One region of the Uliginosibacterium sediminicola genome, then DNA from elsewhere that is predicted to be linked to it. Evidence: predicted binding sites of a transcription regulator. Region 1 holds the regulator's gene; each other region holds the start of a gene.
What was found. The regulator sigma-54, encoded in region 1, starts transcription at its own class of promoters, with help from an activator protein. The targets are predictions, from matches to a motif close to TGGCACGCTTNCTGCTNA.
Positions count from the first base shown of each region.

Region 2: a site for sigma-54 is predicted at 1,512-1,529, ahead of nifV (homocitrate synthase). Genes of this name have one in related genera too.
Region 3: a site for sigma-54 is predicted at 1,719-1,736, ahead of ABDB84_RS14950 (TOBE domain-containing protein). Genes of this name have one in related genera too.
Region 4: a site for sigma-54 is predicted at 1,035-1,052, ahead of ABDB84_RS16670 (TOBE domain-containing protein). Genes of this name have one in related genera too.

Region 1 covers NZ_JBDIVE010000001.1:433,832-437,024, reverse strand. Annotated here, with positions in the region: gene recA (recombinase RecA) at 1-24, shown strand, start outside; gene recX (recombination regulator RecX) at 37-504, shown strand; gene lptB (LPS export ABC transporter ATP-binding protein) at 485-1,207, shown strand; gene ABDB84_RS02060 (RNA polymerase factor sigma-54) at 1,225-2,727, shown strand; gene hpf (ribosome hibernation-promoting factor, HPF/YfiA family) at 2,739-3,068, shown strand.
Region 2 covers NZ_JBDIVE010000010.1:155,829-159,021, reverse strand. Annotated here, with positions in the region: gene ABDB84_RS16820 (HD-GYP domain-containing protein) at 1-143, shown strand, start outside; gene ABDB84_RS16815 (hypothetical protein) at 285-1,334, shown strand; gene nifV (homocitrate synthase) at 1,552-2,691, shown strand; gene cysE (serine O-acetyltransferase) at 2,754-3,193, shown strand, end outside.
Region 3 covers NZ_JBDIVE010000008.1:201,893-205,085, forward strand. Annotated here, with positions in the region: gene ABDB84_RS14940 (hypothetical protein) at 1-760, shown strand, start outside; gene ABDB84_RS14945 (RBBP9/YdeN family alpha/beta hydrolase) at 757-1,359, opposite strand; gene ABDB84_RS14950 (TOBE domain-containing protein) at 1,394-1,609, opposite strand; gene ABDB84_RS14955 (DUF2325 domain-containing protein) at 1,835-2,143, shown strand; gene ABDB84_RS14960 (hypothetical protein) at 2,170-2,553, shown strand; gene ABDB84_RS14965 (MdtA/MuxA family multidrug efflux RND transporter periplasmic adaptor subunit) at 2,836-3,193, shown strand, end outside.
Region 4 covers NZ_JBDIVE010000010.1:134,138-137,330, forward strand. Annotated here, with positions in the region: gene ABDB84_RS16655 (nitrogen fixation protein NifQ) at 1-43, shown strand, start outside; gene ABDB84_RS16660 (FmdB family zinc ribbon protein) at 125-364, opposite strand; gene ABDB84_RS16665 (TOBE domain-containing protein) at 433-861, opposite strand; gene ABDB84_RS16670 (TOBE domain-containing protein) at 1,095-1,934, shown strand; gene modA (molybdate ABC transporter substrate-binding protein) at 1,960-2,715, shown strand; gene modB (molybdate ABC transporter permease subunit) at 2,731-3,193, shown strand, end outside.

The DNA of each region.
Region 1 (3,193 bases):
GCCATGCAGGTCAAGGGCGAGTAAAAGTTTTGCGCAGTGAAGAAGCCCGCCGCCCAATCGCTCAAATCGACAGCCTTGCGTCTGCTGGCCACGCGCGAGCATTCGCGCCTGGAACTCAGACGCAAGCTGGAGGCCCGAGCCAGTGAGGGCGACGATGTCGACGCCGTGCTTGAACGCATGTCCGAGACCGGGCTTCAGTCGGATCAGCGCTTTGCCGAAAGCTATGTACGGAGCAAGGCGGCGCGTCTGGGCGCTGCACGCATCCGCCGCGAGCTTGAGGAGCGTGGCGTTGCCGGCGAGCAGGTGCGCGCCGCGCTCGATGAAGTGCTCGAGCACGATGAGCTCAGCCGTGCGCGTGGCGTCTGGCAGAAAAAGTTCGGGCAGGTGCCCGGCGATGCAAAGGAGTGGGCCAGACAAGCCCGCTTCCTGCAATCGCGTGGTTTTTCCGCGGACATTGTCCGCACGTTGTTGAGAGATCCTGTTGATGAGTCTGCTGAGGGTTGAGAGCGTACGCAAACGGTACAAATCGCGTACCGTGGTGAAGGACGTGTCCTTCCAGGTCGGCAGCGGCGAGGTGGTAGGCTTGCTGGGTCCCAATGGTGCGGGCAAGACGACTTGCTTCTACACCATCGTCGGCCTGGTCAAGGCCGACGGCGGCCATATCTATCTGGACGCCACCGAAATCACCCATCTGCCCATGCACCGCCGTGCACAGATGGGTTTGTCTTATTTGCCGCAGGAAAACTCGGTTTTCCGCAAGCTCACCGTGGCCGAGAACATCCTCGCCGTGCTGGAGCTGCAAAAGCTCTCGCGCAAGGAGCAGGAGGCGCGCCTCGATTCCCTGCTGCACGAGCTGAACATCGGCCATCTGAAGAACGCCGACTCCATCGCATTGTCCGGCGGCGAGCGGCGGCGGGTGGAGATCGCCCGTGCGCTGGCCTCGCAACCCAAACTGATTCTCCTCGACGAACCCTTTGCCGGCGTGGACCCGATTGCCGTGATCGACATCCAGAAGATCATCGGTTTTCTCAAGGCGCGTGGCATCGGTGTGCTGATTACCGACCACAATGTGCGTGAGACATTGGGGATCTGTGACCACGCCTGGATCATCAATGCCGGCGAGGTGCTGGCCGGTGGCCGGCCGCAGGAAATTGTGCAAAATAACCAGGTGCGCCAGATTTATCTCGGCGAACATTTCCGACTGTAGTTGTTGATACGCACCCGATGAAGCCCTCACTCCAGCTCCGCCTTTCCCAGCAACTCGCGCTGACGCCGCAGCTTCAGCAATCGATCAAGCTGTTGCAGCTCTCCACGCTGGAACTCAATGTCGAGATCGAGCGCATGCTGCTCGAAAACCCCTTGCTTGAACGCGAAGGTGCGGATGAGGAAGGCGGGGACGCGCCGGCGGTGCTCGAAATGCCGACCGCCGAAGCCGTTGCGGCGGCCTTCGAGACCAGCGAGCATCTGGCCAATGGCGATCAGGATTTCGAGCCGGCGACCACGGTCGAAATGCCCGACACCATCACCGAAGCCTATGATTCGGTCTCGGATGACGACATCGGCGAAGCCGCCGAGTGGCGTTCGGAAGCGAGTGGTACGCGCAACAACGATGGTGACGACGACTCCGACTTCCAGGAATTCCAGGCTGCGACCACCTCGCTGCGCGACCATCTGGAAGGCCAGCTTGCGCTGATGCCCCTGCCGGATCGCGACCGCGCCCTGGTCCGCCTGATCATCGAGGCGCTCGAAGAAGACGGCATGCTTCTGCAAGGGCTGGAAGAGCTGCTGCCGCTGATTCCCGAAGAGTGGGAAGTCGAGCTCGAAGAACTGGTCACCGCCTTGCGCCACGTCCAGCACTTCGACCCGGTCGGCATCGGCGCGCGCAGCTTGCAGGAGTGCCTGGCGCTGCAGCTCAAGGCGCGCGAAAAGACGCCGACCCGCGAGTTGGCCATCGACATCGTTGAACAATGTCTTGAACTGCTGGGTGCGCGCGATTTCGTCAAGATCCGCCGCCGCCTGTCCTGTGACGACGACCAGCTGCGTGCCGCGCACGAACTCATCTGTAGCCTCAACCCGCATCCGGGCGCGGCCTTCGCGCCGCTGGACGCGCGCTATATCGTGCCGGATGTGATCGTGCGCAAATTCCGTGGCGCCTGGACCGCTAATCTGAACCCCGAAGCGATGCCGAGGCTCAGGATTCATCGGGTCTATGCCGATATTCTTCAACAGAACCGCGGCATCAACGGATCGCTGTCGACGCAGCTGCAAGAAGCGAAATGGATGATCAAAAACGTTCAGCAACGATTTGACACGATATTGCGCGTGTCACAAGCTATCGTGGAGAGACAAAGGCAATTCTTCGATCACGGCGAGGTCGCCATGCGCCCCTTGACCTTGCGCGAGATTGCCGAAGAGCTGGAACTGCATGAATCGACGGTGTCACGCGTGACGACGCAGAAGTACCTGGCGTCAACGCGCGGGATTTTTGAATTGAAGTATTTTTTCGGCAGTCATGTGTCTACCGACACGGGTGGTGCCTGCTCCGCCACGGCGATTCGCGCGCTGATTCGTCAGATGGTGGCAGGTGAGGACAGCAAAAAACCGCTGTCTGACGCCAAGATTGCTGAAATGTTGGGCCAGCAGGGCATTGTGGTGGCTCGCAGAACGATTGCGAAATACCGTGAGTCGCTCAATATCCCGCCGGTCAGTCAGCGCAAGTCGATCTGAAGGAGCACTTCATGAATCTCAATATCACCGGCCATCATCTCGAATTGACCGAGTCCATTCGCGATTACGTCACAGCCAAGCTGGACAAGGTGATTCGCCACTTTGAGCATGTCACGGCCACCCACGTGATCCTCTCTGTGGACAAGCTCAGGCAGAAAGCGGAAGTGACGGTGCATGTACGTGGCCGCACGATCTTCGTTGAAAGCGTTGACGAAGACCTCTACGCCGCCATCGACAGTGTGACCGACAAGCTTGACCGGCAAGTCGTCAAGCACAAGGAAAAGACCTCCGATCATGGCCGTGAGGCCGTCAAGTACCATCAGCCCGCTGTAGAGAGCTGATTCCCGCGCCCCTCCGCCGCGCGCGGAGGGGCTGCAAACTTTTCCGCGCAGCGGGAAAGATATTCTCGACCAGCCGAAAATCCCAGGCATATAATCTGCGCGTCAAAGCGGCGTCATGCGGGCTT
Region 2 (3,193 bases), on a different contig from region 1:
CACGCAGCTACCAGAACGCCAAGCCGCACGGCGAGATCATGCGCATCCTGCAGGCCGAGAGCGGCAGCAAGCACGATCCCGAACTGATGCGCGCCTTCGCCGAGCGCATCGAACACAGCAGCTACAAGGCTGCCAGCAAATGAATGCAGCCATCGCATGAGAGTTTGATCTGAACCAGCCCCAAGCGGGTCTGGCGACACTAGCATGCATCCAGGAAAGGCGCCCGCCGGGCCCCGAACCGCAGCAGGTGCCACCGCACGCCGGCACCGTCCAAGGAGTTGGCAATGAAAAGAATGATCATCGTGATGTGCGCGCTGATGTTGGGCTGTTTCGGGCTCAATGCATCCGCCAAGGAAGGCGAAGCGAGCACGGGCAAGAGCAGCGGAGCGCGCATTGAAATGGGCAAAGGCCACTTCAAGCGTGACGCCAAACCCTTTCACTACTGGGATCAGGCCGGAGAGATTCCCGCGCCCTGTGCGCGCTGTCACGCCGCGGAAGGCGTGCCGCAGTACCTCAAGGAAGGCAAGAACACGCCGGCCAAGCTGGTCAAGAATGCCTATGCCTGCACCAACTGCCATGCCGACATGCTCAGCTACGAGCGCAATACGGTCAGCAAGGTCACCTTCCCCAGCGAGCTGACGGTCGACACCGGCAACAACGACGCCAATCTGTGCATGACCTGTCACCAGGGGCGTGAATCGACCAACAGCGTCAACAAAGCGATTGGCGACAAGCCAGTGGATACGCCGGATCCGAAGATCGCCTTCATCCACGTCCATTACTACCCGGCCGGCGCCACGCTCTACGGCACCCAGGCCAAGGTGGCCTACGAGTACGCCGGCAAGACCTACGCCGGTCGCTACAACCACCCCAAGAAGATGAACCAGTGCACCGCCTGCCATGACCCGCACAGCGGCGAGCTCAAACGCGAGCAATGCGCCAGCTGCCATGACGACGAGAAAACGGGTGTGCCCGAAACCGATGCCGTCGAGCTCAAGAAACAGCTCGCTGAGCTGTATGCCGGCATCCAGCAGTACGCACGTGCGGTCGGCGGCAGCGCGCTGGCCTACTCCTCCGCCGCTTCGCCCTACTGGTATGCCGACAGCAATGGCAATGGCAAGGTCGACCCCGAGGAGCTCAAGCCAAGCAATAGCTACAAGGCGTATACGCCGCGCCTCTTGCAAGCGGTCTATAACTACACCTTCCTGATCCGTGACCCGGGCGCCGCCTATCACAACGGCCGCTACGCCCTGCAGATCGCTTACGACTCGCTCGACAGCCTGGCCGCCAGCGGCAAGGCCGGCATCGACATGAAGGGCAAAGTGCGTCCTTAAGCGCACGCTCATCACCTTGCAGGCTGGATGTCGGTGACATCCAGCCTTTTTCATGTCCGGCGCAGGCCCGCCACACCGCGCAGCGCGCCGACCGCTGTCTGCGACAAAGCGCACATTCCCCACAGGCTCTCGCCCTGAACAACGCCCGCACACCTTTTAAAACAGTAACTTAACCAGTGGCACGGTGCTTGCTGAATCCCTGTCGAGGGGGTTCTCCATGAACGCTGGCTTCATCATCAACGACACGACTTTGCGCGACGGCGAGCAGACGGCCGGCGTCGCCTTCACCGTAGAAGAGAAGTGTGCGATTGCCCAGGCACTGGCGCAGGCCGGCGTGCCTGAGATGGAGATCGGCATTCCCGCCATGGGTGAAGCCGAGATCGAAGTGATCAACAGCATCGCCGAGCTGCACCTCGATTCCCTGCTGATGGTCTGGGGTCGCATGGTCGAGACCGATGTGCGCGCCGCCCTGCGCTGCCGTGCCGACATCGTGCATCTGTCGATCCCGGTGTCCGATGTGCATATCGAGTCCAAGCTGCGCCGCAGCCGTGACTGGGTGCTGGCGCAGATCCGCCCGAATGTCGAGATGGCGCTGGCCGCCGGTCTGGATGTCAGCGTCGGCATGGAAGACGCCTCGCGCGCCGACCGCGACTTCCTCTGCCGCGTCGCCGAGCACGCCCAGGCCGCCGGTGCACGCCGCGTGCGCTTTGCCGACACGCTGGGCATTCTCGATCCGTTCAGCACCGTCGAGGCGATTGCCCAGCTGCGCCGCGCAGTCGATCTGGAAATCGAAATCCACGCCCACAACGATCTGGGCCTGGCCACCGCCAACACCCTCGCCGCCTTCCGTGCCGGCGCCACGCACGCCAACACCACCGTCAATGGCCTGGGCGAGCGCGCCGGCAATGCGCCGCTGGAAGAAGTGGTGATGGCGATGCGCCACATTCACGGCGCCGATCTGGGGGTCGACTCGCACTGGCTGCTGCCGATCTCGCACCTCGTCGAAGAGGCCTCCGGCCGGCCGGTGGCCGCCAACAAGAGCATCGTCGGCGCTGGCGTATTCACGCATGAATCCGGAATCCATGTGGATGGCCTCATGAAAGACCAACGTAACTATCAGGGCTTCGACCCGGCTGAGCTGGGGCGCTCGCATCGCCTGGTGCTCGGCAAGCATTCGGGCTCACACGCCGTACAGGCCGCCTACGCCAATCTGGGCTTGCACCCGACGGCGCTGGAGACGGCACAGATCATCGAACGCATCCGCGCCCACGCCATGCAGACCAAGCATGAGCCCAGCGCCACCGATCTGACCCACTTCTACCTTGAAGCCTCGCGTAGCCTGCGGGAGGCTTCATGAAAGCTGAACACACGATCATGGACTCTCTGGCTGCGGCCGCACAACAAGCACCCCGTCCGGGCATGCTGGCGATGCTGCGTGAAGACGTGGCCTGCGTGTTCCAGCGCGACCCGGCGGCGCGCAACACCCTGGAGCTGCTGACCATCTATCCGGGCATCCAGGCGCTAGTGCTGCATCGCTTCGCGCATGCCATGTGGACCTCCGGCCTGCGCTACCTGCCGCGCCTGATCTCGTTCATCGCGCGCTTCCTGACCAATATCGACATCCATCCCGGTGCCACCATCGGCCGCCGCTTCTTCATCGACCACGGTGCCTGCGTGGTGATCGGCGAGACGGCCGAGATCGGCGACGATGTCACGCTCTACCACGGTGTCACCCTCGGCGGCACCACCTGGACCGCCGGCAAACGCCACCCGACCCTGGGCCACGGCGTGGTGGTCGGCGCCGGCGCCAAGATTCTCGGCGCCATCACGGTGGGCGACCGCGCCCGCGTCGCCGCCAA
Region 3 (3,193 bases), on a different contig from region 1:
GCTGTTACCCGGTACTTCGGCCTGGGCCGGCGCCTGGACCTTGTCGGCCGGCATGACAGACACCTTGCTGAGCAGCACGATCAGCTCCAGCGAGCATTATTTCGACGCCGATCACAAGATCATCAAGGGCGAGCGCTACAGCAAGAAGGAATTCCAGCTGCGTCTGGAACATGGCATGAGCGATACGACCACCGTCATCGTTGCGCCGACCTACATGCGTACGCGTGCCGGTGGCAGTGCGGGTGGCAGCTACAACGGCATGGGCTATTCGGAACTGGGCCTGCGTCAGCGCGTGTATATCGATGACGCCAACGTCTTCTCGTTGCAAGGTGTTTTGCGTGCGGCCGGGGCGCGGGACTCGGACAATGCGGCGGAGCTGGGCAATACCGACCATGAATACGATCTGCGTGCGCTGTATGGCCGCAACCTGCAGTTCGGCAGCTGGCCGGCCTTTGCCAATATCGAACTGGCCTGGCGCATCCGCAGCGGTTCGCCGCCCGACGAGCATCGCGTCGACCTGACCCTGGGGCTGAAACCCAGCCCGCAATGGCTGATCACCCTGCAGTCCTTCAGCGTCTATTCCGATGGTACGGGGCAGGGCGCTTTTACCGCGCCTTATTACTATCACAAGGCGCAGGCCGGGCTCACCTGGCGCTTCCTGCCGGCGTGGTCAGCAGGCGTGAATGCGCTGACTACTTACGCCGGCAAGAACGCCTGGCGTGAGCAAGGCGTGGTGGCCACTCTCGGGCATCAGTTCTAAACCTCGCTGCGGCCCTGACGCGAGGCTGCGCCGGGGCGAGGCAGATGCTTGGCGCGGCCTTCGAAGCGGCCCAGCGGCAGGCCGGCATTGGCCGCGCGCAGGGCAGAGAAAATCTCCAGACCGTCGATCCAGGGACCGAAGCCGGATTCGGCATTGATGTGCCCTTTGGCGCCGATATTGATCAGGCGGCTCTCCCATTGCTCGGCCAGAAAGCCGGCTTTGAGCATGCGCACCCAGGGATCATTGGTGCTGGCGACGACGACGCTGGGAAAACCCAGTGGCCCCTCGGGCAGTAGCGCGCTGACATTGAATTTGTCCGGGTCGGCCGGTGCGACCAGCATGGCGCCGGCGATGCGGTCACGGTACTCGGTGGCGGCGTGGACGGCGGCCAGGCAGCCGAAGCTGTGCGCGACGATCCACACCGGACCGTTGGCGCGCGCCAGTTCATGGCGCACGGCACCGGCCCAGCGCGGCAGGTAGGGCTCGTCCCAGTCCTCCTGTTCGACCCGCACGCAGCCTTCGAGCTTTTGCTCGAACCAGCTTTGCCAGTGTTGCGGGCCGCTATTACCAAGCCCGGGCACAATCAGGATGGTGGACATGTGATTCTCCGCTGAGACCTGATGCAGTATGGTCTCAGAGTGTGGCGATGGACACCTCGGTCGATTTGACCAGGGCGACGACTTCGCTGCCGATTTTCAGACCTAGATCGTCAACAGAACGTGTGGTGATCACCGAGGTGACGATGCCGGAAGCGGTTTGCACATCGATTTCGCTGACGACATCGCCGCGGATGATTTCCTTGACGACACCACGAAACTGGTTGCGCACATTGATGGCTTGAATGCTCATGATGGGTTTCCTTGTTCTCTGGAGGATGGACGGACGTGCTGCCGTGCAAGGCGGCATGTCTGGCGGGGCTTGTATTGGCGCCACTCTATGAGCTGCCCAGCCTGAACGGAAAGAAGAAATCGTGACTTGCTTATGCCGCGTCTCCGTATAAGCGCGTATGCATTTATTCGTTTGCCGCCCTGCTCATGCGATCTAGTCTTGCACTCACACCACATCAGGGGAGTGATGATGAATGCATTGATTGTAGGCGCTGATCGCATCGAACCGATCCGTCAGGAACTGGAACGCCACAGTGAGACCCTGGGTATCCAGCGTTGCTTGCATTGGTCCGGCCGTCACGTCGGCGATTCGCGTCGCCAGGTGCCGGGGGATACGCGTGTGATCGTGATGATCTGTGATCGCCTCAGCCACCAGTTGCTCAATAATGTACGCAAGCAGGCGCAGAAGCTGGGCGTGCCGGTCATCTATGCACGCCACTCACTGGTGGAAGTGCGTGACAAACTGCAGGCGCTGCAGAGTGTGGCGCTGCATTGAGCATGTGCGCGTGCCGGGGCTGAATCGTGGCCCATGAACTCTCCACGCGGCAGATCAATGCCTTGCGCGCCGTACTGGAGCGCCGGCATTTTTCGGCCGACGATGTGGCAGGCATTGATTACCAGATCCTGATCCGCACCCCAGGGCTGGGCAGCAAGAGCCTGCAGACCATTCTCGACTGGCTGCATGCGCAAGGCCTGGAACTGCGCAATGCGCCTGGTTCGGACACCCTTCATACCCATTCCCTGCGCCGCGGTGGCCGCATCGAGCGCGCCATCGCCTTGCTGCTTGCCCACGGCTATCGTGTGCTGCCACCGGAGTCGGCCAGCGCGGCGGCGAATCCGGGCTTGTCTGCCAGCCCGCTGCGAACTACCCAGCCACAGAGCGAAGACGAGGGCCTCAATCACTGAGCATCTGTATATAAGCTCAGACGATTTGCTTTGTTGGTGCGTGCTACCCCTTGCCCTAGGCTGTGCCGCCTTTCATTCCTGCGTCCTCCATTCCGCTTTGCCCTTGAACACCTTCCGCTGTGTGTGTTTCCCTTCAGCCGTCTGCACATTACGACGTATGCATGGTCCTTTGCGTGTATAACAATCGCTTACAAACAAGCAATTCGTTGTTTCACGCGACTCGATACGATGTCGTCGTTCGACTTGCGCGCTGTGCCGGGATCCACCTCTCTGAACGAAGCCATGAATCCACCCACCTCTCCCGACAGCGCAGGCGCTGTCTCGCCAAAATCTTCTACAAAACGTCTGCGTCGCGGTGTGCTGGCGACGCTTCTGATTCTGGCGCTCGGCGCCGGCGCCTGGTTCGCGTGGTCACGTTGGCAGGCTCCGGGTGGGGCCGCCGCCAGCAAGCCCGATGCCGCACAGCGCGGCGGGCAGCGCCCGCCACGACGCCCGACGCCGGTACAGGTTGGCGCCGTGACACGCGGTGATGTGCGCGTCTATTTCGCCAGCCTCGGCACGGTGACGCCGAGCAGTTCGGTCGTGGTGCGCACTCGCGTCGATGGCCGGCTTGATCGCCTGGCATTCAAGGAAGGGCAGG
Region 4 (3,193 bases), on a different contig from region 1:
CGTGTGCACCGACTACACCTTGTGCTTCGGACCCGAAGTCTGAGCCCGCGAATCCGCATCGCCCGCAGTCTGGCTCCAGTGATTGCCGCGCGAGCCTTGCGCGCGGCGCAAAGCCAAAGCCTGCTCAACCCTTGAGCAGGCTTTTGCGTTCTTTGGCCGAGAAGTTGCTGAAGTGCCCTTCCTTGGCCGCCGCACGGCGTGCGTTGGCGATGATGGCCTTGCTCTGCCCCGGCGCGGCGGGCAGGGACAGCAGTTTGTCGATCTGCGTGCTACCGCAATGCGGGCAGCTCGGCGTGTCGTTACCGCGCACCAGCAGCTCACTGGTTTTGTCGCAAAGCTGACAATGAAAGTCGAATAAAGGCATCAGATTCCCCGTGCATTGAGACACGAGGAGACTCCTGCAAGATCGGTGCCGGGCGCTGGCGCCCGCCCTCAGTCACGCACGCCGAGGATCACGTGGCTGGCCTTGATCAGCGCGCTGGCCGGCTTGCCGGGGGCGAGGCCCAGTTCGGCGACCGCCTCGTTGGTGATGACGGCGTGCACCTCGCTGCCGCCGGGCAGGCGGATGCTGACTTCGCTGTTGATGGCGCCGTGCTGGATCGCGCTGACCGTGCCACCGAGGCGGTTGCGTGCCGAAAAGCGGATCGGCGCATCTTCACCGAGCACCATTACCCAGGGCGCCTTGACGATGGCGACGGCCGGCTTGCCAACTGCCAGCCCCAGGCTGGTCACACTGTTGCGGGTGACAATCGCGACAATCGTGTCGCCGCCGCCGATGTCGAGGCTCACTTCGACATTGACCGCGCCAAGCGTCAGCTCTCTGACCTGACCTTCGAAGATGTTGCGCGCACTGACTTTCATGATCGGCTTCCTGGGCGGGTTCGCTGTGGGCGAGGGCTTGCGGTGCATCAGCGCCGCTTCGCTATGTATATGGCACTATAGATGGTACGACAGCTCGTAGTACTTGTCCGCAAAGTACTGAAAGTCCAGTTCTGTTGCTCAAAGCTACTCATAAAGCGGATTGCCGAACAAATTGGCCCGCTTAGTGCTTTAGATCGGGCATCCGTTATATACATTCAGATATTGATATAAACATGACAAAAAGCGCCAAGCGCAGCAGCGAACCCACGGGCCCACGCCTGGTCAGCAAGCTGGAAGTGTCCACCGAGTTCGGCAATTTCCTCGGCGATACCCGCATCCGCCTGCTGGAGGCAATTGCCGAGCATGGTTCCATCTCGCAAGCCGCGCGCCATGTGCCGCTGTCGTACAAAGCCGCCTGGGATGCTGTCGATGCGATGAACAATCTGGCCCAGCAGCCCCTGGTCGAGCGCCTCACCGGCGGCCGTCAGGGCGGCGGTACGACGCTCACCGAATACGGCCGGCGCGTCATCGCCATGTATCGCGCGGTGGAGCAGGAATACCAGCTGGCGCTGGACCGCCTGTCGCAGCAACTGGGCGCCGAGGCCGGCAGCGCGCAGCAGTTCCAGCAGCTGTTGCGGCGCATGAATCTGCGCACCAGTGCCCGCAACCAGTTCGCCTGCACCGTGGTGGGGCTGCGCGAGGGCGATGTCGACTACGAAGTCTATCTGCGCCTCGACAATGCCATCGAACTGGTGGCGATCATCACCCGCGACTCGGCCGAGCAGCTGGAGCTTACCATCGGCACCGAGGTGTTTGCCCTGGTCAAGGCTTCGTCGGTGTTGCTGATGACCGAGCGCGGCCTGCGCACCAGTGCGCGCAACCATCTGTGGGGCACGGTCAGCCGCGTGCATGAAGGCCCCGTCAATTCCGAAGTGGTGATCGATCTGGGCGGCGGCAAGAGCGTCACCGCCGTCGTCACCACCGAGAGTGTCGCCAATCTGGGCGTCGAAGTCGGCAAGCCGGCTTGCGCCGTCATCAAATCTTCCAACCTCATTCTCAGCGTTGTCGGCTGAGCCCATTGCTGCAAGGAGCGTCGTCATGAAATCTGCATGTGTTTCGCGTGTATTGCTTGGTTTGCTGTTGAGTGTGTCGCTGGCGGCACGGGCGGCGGATGTTCAGGTCGCCGTGGCGGCCAACTTCGCCGGCCCGTTCGAGAAGATCGCTGCCGACTTCGCCGCGGAAACCGGCCACAAGGCGATTGTCGCCGTCGGCTCGACCGGCAAGTTCTACTCGCAGATCAAGGCCGGCGCGCCCTTCGAGATCCTGCTGGCGGCCGATGACGAAACGCCCAAGAAGATCGTTAGCGAAGGAGATGGCGTGGCCGGCAGCCAATTCACCTACGCCCGCGGCAAGCTGGTGCTGTGGAGTGCCAAGCCCGGCGTGGTGGACGACAAGGGCGCGGTACTCACCAAGCCGGAGATCGCCCACATCGCGATCTGCGATCCCAAGCTGGCGCCCTACGGCCTCGCCGCCGAACAAGCGCTCAAGGCCAGCAAGCTGTATGACACGCTCAAGCCCAAGTTCGTGACCGCCGAGAGCATCAGCCAGGCCTACCAGTTCACCGCCAGCGGCAATGCCGAGATCGGCTTCATCGCGCTGTCGCAGGTCGCCGTGCCAGGCAAGCCGCAAGCGGGCTCGTACTGGGTGGTGCCGGCCAATCTCTATTCGCCGATCCAGCAGGACGCCGTGTTGCTCAAGAAGGGCGAGGCCAATCCGGCCGCCGTGGCCCTGCTCAAGTTCCTCAAGGGCGACAAGGCGCGTGCGCTGATCAAGTCCTACGGCTACGAGCTCTGAGGCGGGATTGCAGCGATGCCTGATGTCGACCTCTCCTCCGTCACGCTGACGCTCAAGCTCTCGGCGGTCACGGTGTTCATCCTGCTGCTGATCGGCACGCCGATCGCCTGGTGGCTGGCGCATACGCGGTCGCGCTTCAAGGGGCCGATTGGCGCGGTGGTGGCTTTGCCGCTGGTGTTGCCGCCCACCGTGCTGGGTTTCTACCTGCTGGTCCTGCTCGGGCCGCAGGGCCCGGTGGGCAAGCTGATGCAGGCGCTGGGCCTGGGCCTGCTGCCCTTCACCTTTGCCGGCCTGGTAGTCGCCTCGGTGCTGTATTCGATGCCCTTTGTCGTGCAGCCGCTGCAGAACGCTTTCGAAGCCATCGGCCCGCGTCCGCTGGAGGTCGCCGCCAGCTTGCGCGCCGGCCCCTGGGACCGTTTCCTCAGCGTTGCCGTGCCGCTGGCGCGGCCGGGCTTCATCACCGCCGCAGTGCTCGGCT